Regions from separate parts of the Lactobacillus sp. ESL0791 genome, predicted to be linked through region 2. Evidence: riboswitches for the same ligand, from Rfam matches in the RefSeq annotation. Region 2 holds a riboswitch; the other holds the start of a gene.

Region 1 (4,428 bases), 1.4 Mb from region 2:
ATGGTCTCTTCTTTGGCAAGGATTTCGATGACCGCTTTGGTGCCGGCGCTATGGTCGCTATTTTAGATGAACTAAAAGGCGAAGAAACCAATTTTAACGTGGTTGGCGCGCTTTCCAGCCAGGAGGAGGTCGGCCTGCGCGGTGCTTATGTGACCACGAGAAAGATTAAGCCTGATCTGGGAATTGTCCTTGAATCTTGTCCAGCGGATGATACCTTTACACCTGCCTGGCTGTCCCAGACAGGCCTAAAGCGGGGACCAATGATCCGCGACATGGATACGTCATTTTTGCCGAATCCGAAATTTGAGCAGTATGTCTGTGACTTGGCCGACCAAAATAAGATTCCTTACACACGGTCCGTTAGAACCGGCGGCGGCCAGGACGGTGCGGCCATGTATTATGAAAACGGGGCACCAACCGTCGTCATTGGCATTCCTGTTCGTTATGAACATTCACCGTATTGCTTTACTGCATACGAAGACTTCAGAAATGCGGTTAAGCTAGCAACGGCTATTATTCGTGACATGACCACGGAACGACTTGCCGGCTTCAGTAAATTTAACTAAATATAAATAATATTTGTAAAAATTTAAAAAACGAGTAAAATATAGTTTCGAAGAAATAATTGAATGACAGAGAGCATTCGTTTTGGAGGAATTGAATATGGATACTACTAAGCAGCACAATCATGTACTAACTAACGACCAGAAGTGGACCATTGCGTCAACTTCATCAGGTTTTGCGTTGGAAAACATGGATGTGCTTTTTTTATCGTTTGCGATGAGTTCGATGATTGCCGAGTTGCACCTGTCAGGTGGCGCTGCGGGTCTGATTTCATCGGTTACCAACCTGGGAATGCTGGTCGGCGGTATCGCCTTTGGCATCTTGGGCGATAAAATCGGCCGGGTTAAAACTTTTAGCCACACGGTAATTATTTTTGCGGTGGCAACGGCCTGCATGGCTTTTGCCAATAATATTTATCTAATTTATGCCCTCCGTTTTCTTGCCGGTATCGGTGCCGGCGGTGAATACGGGGTTGGTATTGCTTTGATTGCTGAAAGCTTTCCTAAGAAACAGATTGGGAAAATGACCTCGATTGCGGCAGTCGGCGGTCAGGTTGGTGCGATTTTGGCTGCGCTGATTGCGGCCTGGGTGATTCCGACTGCCGGCTGGCATATGCTCTTTTTGGTGGGCATTGTACCGGTTGTTTTGACAATCTTTATCAGAAAGCACCTGCACGAAAGTGCGCAATTTTTGACTGCGCGTTCTGAAGAAAAAGGTTCACTGCTGTCTAATGTTGCTAAGAAGATGTTCGCTACACCGAAATTAACCTTCCAAAGTCTTGGTCTGATGCTGATGATGACGGTGCAAATTGCCGGTTACTTTGGCTTGATGAACTGGCTGCCGACGATTGTGCAAAAACAGTTGCACTTAAACGTTGCCAATTCCAGCTTATGGATGATTGCCACAATTGTTGGGATGAGCATCGGCATGATGACCTTTGGTTCAATCTTTGATTACTTTGGTCCGCGGCGGGCTTTTGGCATCTTCCTAATCGGTTCCGCCATCATGGTTTATACTTTGAGCCTGGCAACTAACATGGTGACCCTGCTTCTGATTGGGGCAGTTGTCGGTTTCTTTTCCAACGGAATGTTCGGCGGCTACGGTGCGGTCATCAGCCGCCTTTACCCAACGGAAATCAGGTCCAGTGCTAATAATATTATCGTGAATATCGGCCGGGCAATCGGCGGTTTTTCATCGGTGGTTATTGGCATTCTGATGGATCACTATAATTTGACGGTGGTCATGGGTTTCTTGTCAGCCCTTTACATCATCAGTTTTATCGTAATGATGAGTCTGCCAGGGCTGAAAAAGCTGGCACCGGTCAAAGGCTAAAACTTTTTTAAGCTGCCGTGATAACTGTGGTATAATAAATTGAATTTATAAAAAATAGATCACTAGGGGTGCAATACCAAAGCTGAGACAATACCCTTGGAACCTGAACGGGACAATACCTGCGCTAGGGAAGTGTTTTAATGGTATTTATTTAACTCCTTCTGATTTATTAATTGATAAAATTAGAAGGAGTTTTTTATGTTTACGAGATCTTCAAGGTGGAATGTTAAATCAATTATCTTGGTGGCACTGATTGGAATTATCATGGGTATTATTTATACTTACGGTTTTAACGGCGCGTATAACTGGATAAAATTATTGCTGGTTCCAACTGGTTTTGCTCCAGTGACGGACACTGTTTTCTCCGGCTTGTGGCTGATGGCTGCGCCGCTAGCAATGTATTTTGTGCCCACGGTCGGTTCGGGTACCGTTGGTGAGGTGCTGTCATCAATTGTTGAAATGGCAATCGGCGGCCAATGGGGCGCGCAAACAATCATTTCCGGCTTGATTCAGGGAGCAACCAACGAAATTGGCTTTTTCCCGAAAAAAGAACGTTACCAGAAATTTTCGTGGGCAAGCGTGCTCACCGGGGCACTTTTTGCCGGCCTAGGCATTTTTATCTCGTCGTACATCATGTACAGCTGGTATGCATTTTCCGTCACCGTTCAGATAACCATGTTTATCACCAACATGATTTCGGCAATATTGTTTGACGGTGTCTTAGTCAAATTAATTACAAATCTGTTTGATAAAACTTTAAAACCTAAAATTGCTTAACGAAGAGTATTTCTTAGATTACACTAAAAAACTGCGGCAGCTGCCGCAGTTTTTTTAATGTCTATTGTTCTTTTTGATTTAAGATGGAATGCATTTTGGTGGTCAGCATGTCAATCGCCACATTGTTTTTACCGCCCTCGGGGATAATAATATCAGCATAACGTTTGGTCGGTTCGATGAACTGGTTATACATTGGCTTGACTGTTGCCATGTATTGCGTAATTACGGAATCAAGCGAGCGTCCGCGCTCGTTCATGTCGCGTTCCAGCCGGCGGATGAAGCGAATATCGTCGTCGGTGTCGACGTAAACCTTGATGTCCATCAGGTCACGAATTTTCTTGTTAAACAGGACCAGAATTCCTTCCAGTATGATGATATCGGCAGGTTCGATATGTTCTGTCTGCTTGCTTCTGGTATGCGCCTTAAAATCATAAATCGGTCGCTCAATTGCCTGATAATGTAAAAGCTGGTTGAGCTGCTTAGTTAAGTAGGGAACGTCAAAAGCATCGGGATGATCGTAGTTAATCTTCATGCGTTCTGCCATTGAAATTCCTGTGTTGTCTTTGTAGTACGCATCTTGGGTCATAATCATGATGTGTTCGTTGGCGTTCATCTGCTCGGCCACTTTATGCGCAATCGTGGTTTTGCCGCTGCCGGAGCCGCCGGCAATGCCGATGACAACTGGCTTCTTAAGTTTTACCATTTCAGCTTCCCCTCCACTTAACTCAATTAATATTTTACTTTAGTTTGCATAGAATACCAATAGCTTATAAAAGCAGTTTGACATTTTTTCGGGAGAATTGAAAAAATTTTACAAATGATTAGCTTTAAGAGGCGAAAAAGTTAACGAATTTTGCAATTATTTTATTAAAAGATAGTACTTAGCGTTAGAATTAGTGGTGAAAGCGATTGATAGCAGCGGAGGCTTGCAATGCTCAAAAATGAAATTCTCAATTATCTTAAAACGCAAACTAAAACAATTGATTTAGCAAATCTTGGTGAGGAATATACTGCCAGTGGGATTGCTAAAAGATTAAAGGCAAAGCGTAATACCGTCAGCGTGTATTTAAACCAGCTTGCGAACGAACAAAAATTAGTCAAGATTGATTCCCGGCCGGTGTATTTTTTCCATAAAGCAGAATTTGAAAAAGTAAATTATCGACTGCCGCAAAATGTCTATCAGTCAACTGCGCAGGTGCAGCAGCAAAATGAACGGGAAGATATTTTAAAAACTTTTACTAAAATTAATCCCAGCTTAAAAGAAAGTATTGAACGCGTCCGAGCAGCAATTTTATACCCTAACGGCGGGTTGCCGCTGTTGATCACGGGTGAGAGCGGAACCGGTAAAAGTTATTTGGTGAGTTTGATTAATCGTTTTTGCCGTACGCATAAGTTAGTTTCTCATTCAGCGCCGTTTGTTACGATTAATTGTGCCCAATATGCCGATAATCCCGAATTGCTGACGAGCAGCCTGTTTGGCTACACTAAGGGTGCGTTTACCGGTGCTGACAGTGACCATCAAGGTGCCTTTGTTGAAGCAGATGGCGGTATTTTATTTTTAGATGAAGTTCACCGTTTGGGTCCTAAGGGTCAAGAAAAATTATTTACCTACTTGGATCAAGGCTTAGTTTATCCTGTGGGAGAAACGAAAAAAGGCAAGAAAGTTAATGTCCGCTTGTGCTTTGCGACCACAGAAGATTTGGATACCAATTTTTTGACCACTTTTATGCGCAGGATTCCTGTGAAAATAACCTT
Region 2 (4,428 bases):
GGCAAGCTGAAGGAAAAGTATTTCAGGGATGCCATTGCCGAATATGAGAAAAGATTAGGTCGTTTTGCCAAGGTTCAGATAATTCAGGTTCCAGATGAAAAAGCACCGGAAAAGTTTAGCAGGGCCCAGCAGGAGCAGGTCAAAGAAATTGAAGGCCAGCGCATTTTGAGCAAAATCAAAGAAAAGGAATATGTTTACGTTACGGCAATTTTGGGCAAGGAAAGAAGCAGTGAAGAGTTTGCACAGGAAATCAAAGAACTGACGACCTATGGCCATTCGGATATTACCTTTGTGATTGGCGGCAGTCTGGGAACAAGTCCGGCTGTTAACAAGCGGGCCGATGACCTTATTAGTTTTGGCAAGTTAACCATGCCTCATCAGTTGATGCGGGTAGTGCTGCTTGAACAAATTTATCGCGCTTTTATGATTAACAGCGGCAGTCCTTATCATAAATAAAAAACGCGCTTCCAGTTGGAAACAGCGTTTTTTACTTGAAGATGAATAAGCAGGTTGTGACGACAAGCAGCAGACCAATTGTAACAAACCAATCGCTCTTTTTTAGCGGGATTGTAATGATTGTAAATCGCGGCTGGTCTTCAACGTAGCCATGTGATTCCATGCCTTGAGCCAGATTTTCAGCAGAATTAAGGGCAACTATTATTGCCTTAAAATAGAGTACAGGCGACCAGAAGCTGAGGTAGACGCCGCGCATCATTCCAGCCGTTCTAATTTGCTTGATGGCTAATTTCATGTGGGGCACAATATTGAGTGCAGCAAGGACACCGTAAGCGAATTTGCTCGGCAAGTGGAGGTTCTGTTCCAGTGAGCGAGCAAAAGTGGTGGCATCCGTGTTGATTGTGACACAGGAGATGGTCAAAGTGTACACATAGACCCGGCTAGACAAACTCAGGGCATAATAAAGATTGGGTGTGGGTGCAAACCAGAACAGGGTGGCAAAAATTGTGAAGGCTGCAATGAAGGGCACGACTAAAAGCAGCAGCAAAGTTTTCAATTTGATCCGTTTGAAAATTAGGTAGCTGATTGAAAACAGAATGATCAGAATGTTCGTTGTCAGGCTGGTTTTCAATGATACTTCTAAGGAAATAATAAATGCCAACAGAAATTTTAGGCTGGGATTCATTCTGCGGCCTCCTTTGTATACGTTAATTTTTGCTGGTTAAATTCAAGGTGGTAGTCGCACCAGTCACAGAGTTCGGGTGTTAATTCATGACTGATAAGCAGGATTGTTTGCCCGCGCTCCTTTTGACTTTCCTGCAGCAGGTGAATAATTTTCTTGCTCGATTCGTGGTCTAACCCACTCAGGGGTTCATCAATTAAGAGCACGTCTTGATCCGAAAGCAGCATCAGCAAAATTTGCAGCTTCTTTTTCTGGCCACCGGAAAGAGAGTAGACTATTTGGTCAAGACAGCGGTCTAAATCCAGATATTCTAATGCCTGCGTGATTTTTTTGTCGGTAAAAAAAGAATTCTTACAGTTTTTTTTGCTTAAATTGAGTTCATCTTCCACGGTTACACTGAGAAATTGATCGGTGGCATTTTGAAAAATCTGGGCAACGTGCAGCAGGTACTTGCGGTCGGACAATTTGCTGATTTCTTTATCCTGGTATGTCAGGCTGCCGGTGTAGGGCAGCATCTTAGTTAAGGCTTTAAATAGAGAAGTTTTGCCAACACCGTTTGGTCCCGTCAGCAAGATAGCCTTCCCTTGAACGATTGTCAGCTTTTCTTGCTGCAGCAGAAGATGATTTTGCCTGATTGCGGTATTGGTGAAGCTGAAAGCAGCAGGCAGATTTACGGTCGGCAGAGCAAAAGTGCCAGTAACTTTTGCAGTACTCGATTGAAGCAGGTGCTGCTGTTCTTTCGCGTCTACCGGTACAATTTTTTGTCCGGTAAATTTAAAAATTGCATCGCAGACGTTCTGGTAATCGCTGAGAATATGATCGCTGATGATGATCGTTTTGCCTTGATCACGCAGTTTCGCGAGTTTACTGATTAAAAATTTTCTTGATGCATTATCACAGCTGGCAAAGGGTTCGTCCAGTAAAAAAAGGTCGACATCCATTGCCATTAAAACCGCTAAGGCAACCTTTTGCTGCTGCCCGCCGGAAAGGGTGACAATTGCTTGATCAAGCAGGTCGTCAATCTGGGCGAAAGAAACGGCTTGGATAAGGCGTTTTTGATAATCTTCTTTAGAAACCCGTAAATTTTCTAATGCAAAAATTATTTCTTCACGCGGCGTCCGCATCGTAAACTGTTCGCCAGCATTTTGAAACATCATCGCGTGTGTTAGACCACCAACATCGATCTTGCCGCTAACCTTCCCGGCGTATTTGGGGTAAAGTCCTGCTAGCAATTTTAAAAAGGTCGATTTGCCGCAGCCGGTCGGCCCAATTAAAAGGGAAAACTTGCCGCTGGGGATGCTGAGGGTCAGGTTGTCTAAAATGTTAGTTTTGTCATCATACGAAAAAGTTAAGTTCTTACTAGTTATTACTGCCATTTTCTTTACCAAATAAAAAACCGTCAAGGGCTGCTTGACGGCGTAGAAGTTCAATCATTTTTCCCTTCGTTTGGCATTGCCCAAAATCAGGTTCAATGGGTATCTCTCAGCCGTATCAGCACCCCGCTATGTTGCCTTAATTCTACATGAAACATTTTAGTTTGTCTATTTATGAAGAAAGCGTACGCATCGCCTAATTTGTAATATAATAAGGAAAATAGAATTGACGAAAAATAGGGAGATGGCCCAAACCGATGACAAATCTGAACCAATATCTGACAAGCGTTTTAAAGGCAAGTAATGATGTCAATGAGCTGCGCCTGCTCGCTGGAACGCGAGCCTTTGACTGGTTCAGCGTCTACCTTGAAAATCATAACGCTGGGATTCATCGGTATCGTGCTAATACTGCCACCCTTTTCTATCAGGTGCAGGGGACTGCTAATATTAAGGTAAATGGCAAAATTCTCACTTTAGGGGCGGGCAATTTGCTGCTGTTTAATCCGCGCCAAGAATATGAGGTGGTTAAGCAACCGGCGGCAACAATTTTAGCCAAAATAAAGTTTAAGCCCAGTTTTAATTATCAGAGTTTTTTGGAAAATTTAGTTTATCAAAGTGCACGCGAAGATGAAATTATTGCCAAACTGCTGACCAAGTTAAATCAGGATGGCTTGTTGCTGTTTAAAAATACGCAGGTTTCACAGCCATCCCAATTAATGCAGAAACTGCTTAACGATTATTTGAATGACGAAGTGTTTGTTCGCAGCTTGATTGTTGCCGAAGTTACGACTGTGGTGATTCTTTCGTTGCAGGAACAGAGCCTGCTTAGTTCAATTGCTCTCAGCCATAATAAATTTGCCGGAACTGCCCTTGATCACTATCTTGATGTGCATTTTAGAGACGTGACGCTGACGCAGGCGGCTAATTATTTTGCGCTTAATCCTAACTATTTTTCCAATCTGGTTAAGCAGAAAACGGGAAAAAGTTTTGTCGAACACGTTGATGAACGCCGGATGCAGGAAGCACGCAATCTATTGGCTCAGCCCAATATTTCTTTGAAGGAAATTATCAGCCGGGTAGGATATTCAAGCAAATCGTTTTTTTATAAAAAATTCAATGAATACTACCACCAAACTCCGGCAGAGATGCGGCGAGAACTGTTTCGTCAGGCTAATATTAATTTGAAGTAAAATTTTTGCATTGCTAGTGTTACATTTACAAAAAATAATTTTTTACAGAGTAAAGTTCGAAAGTTATCTGTATGAGATAGCAGGTCAGCTTAATGTTAATATACTTAATAGCAAAATTACTAAGAATTCACTTTATAAAAATATTTGTTTTTTAACTGTTGGTGATGATAAGATCAATATTAGTTATTCTGATGTTAAGAAGGAAGTTTTGCTTGGTTTTCTTCACAATCATGTTATACTTGTAAATGAAAAGAGGTCCGGCAATATAAAAGCCGCAACCTCTTTAGCAGCCGCTTAAAAGGCGGTGGCAATTATATTAGACTGAAAAGGCCGTCCTATAACTCGCCAAAGTTATAAAGTGGGACGGTCTTTTCATGTCTACTTCTTGTTGTGCTTGTCGAACAAAACGACAAGGGCTATAAGCAACGTGCCAAAATCCAGCATTAAGCTGATGGCCTGGTAAACAGACAAGCAGGGGACTCTTTCTAAACAGATTTCGTGCCATAAGCATCTCTTCCTTTCTAGAAAACAGCCACCGCCCTCTAAACTTCTGCAAGTTAATTATAGCGAAAAAGTCTCACTATTTGCAATGACAGAAAGTAACTGTGTAAAGGAATTACTATCAATAACTTGATATATAGTTACTGTTTGCAAGCAGTTTTAACAAACTGTTTCTGTATTTTAGTCAAAAGAGTAAATACCGCTATCAAAGAAATCGCTTATTTTG

Evidence for each region. Region 2 has a riboswitch for thiamine pyrophosphate ahead of PT285_RS00635 (ATP-binding cassette domain-containing protein). Riboswitches for the same ligand answer to the same signal wherever they lie in the genome.
Region 1: another riboswitch for thiamine pyrophosphate. It lies ahead of PT285_RS07485 (ECF transporter S component); the one in region 2 lies ahead of PT285_RS00635 (ATP-binding cassette domain-containing protein).

Annotation. Positions count from the first base shown of each region.
Region 1 covers NZ_JAQTHU010000001.1:1,528,211-1,532,638, reverse strand. Annotated here, with positions in the region: gene PT285_RS07495 (M42 family metallopeptidase) at 1-566, shown strand, start outside; gene PT285_RS07490 (MFS transporter) at 664-1,896, shown strand; TPP riboswitch at 1,951-2,044, shown strand; gene PT285_RS07485 (ECF transporter S component) at 2,095-2,673, shown strand; gene udk (uridine kinase) at 2,735-3,376, opposite strand; gene PT285_RS07475 (sigma 54-interacting transcriptional regulator) at 3,605-4,428, shown strand, end outside.
Region 2 covers NZ_JAQTHU010000001.1:121,038-125,465, forward strand. Annotated here, with positions in the region: gene rlmH (23S rRNA (pseudouridine(1915)-N(3))-methyltransferase RlmH) at 1-456, shown strand, start outside; gene PT285_RS00630 (energy-coupling factor transporter transmembrane protein EcfT) at 488-1,141, opposite strand; gene PT285_RS00635 (ATP-binding cassette domain-containing protein) at 1,138-2,514, opposite strand; TPP riboswitch at 2,558-2,650, opposite strand; gene PT285_RS00640 (AraC family transcriptional regulator) at 2,769-3,701, shown strand; gene PT285_RS11395 (hypothetical protein) at 4,080-4,145, opposite strand.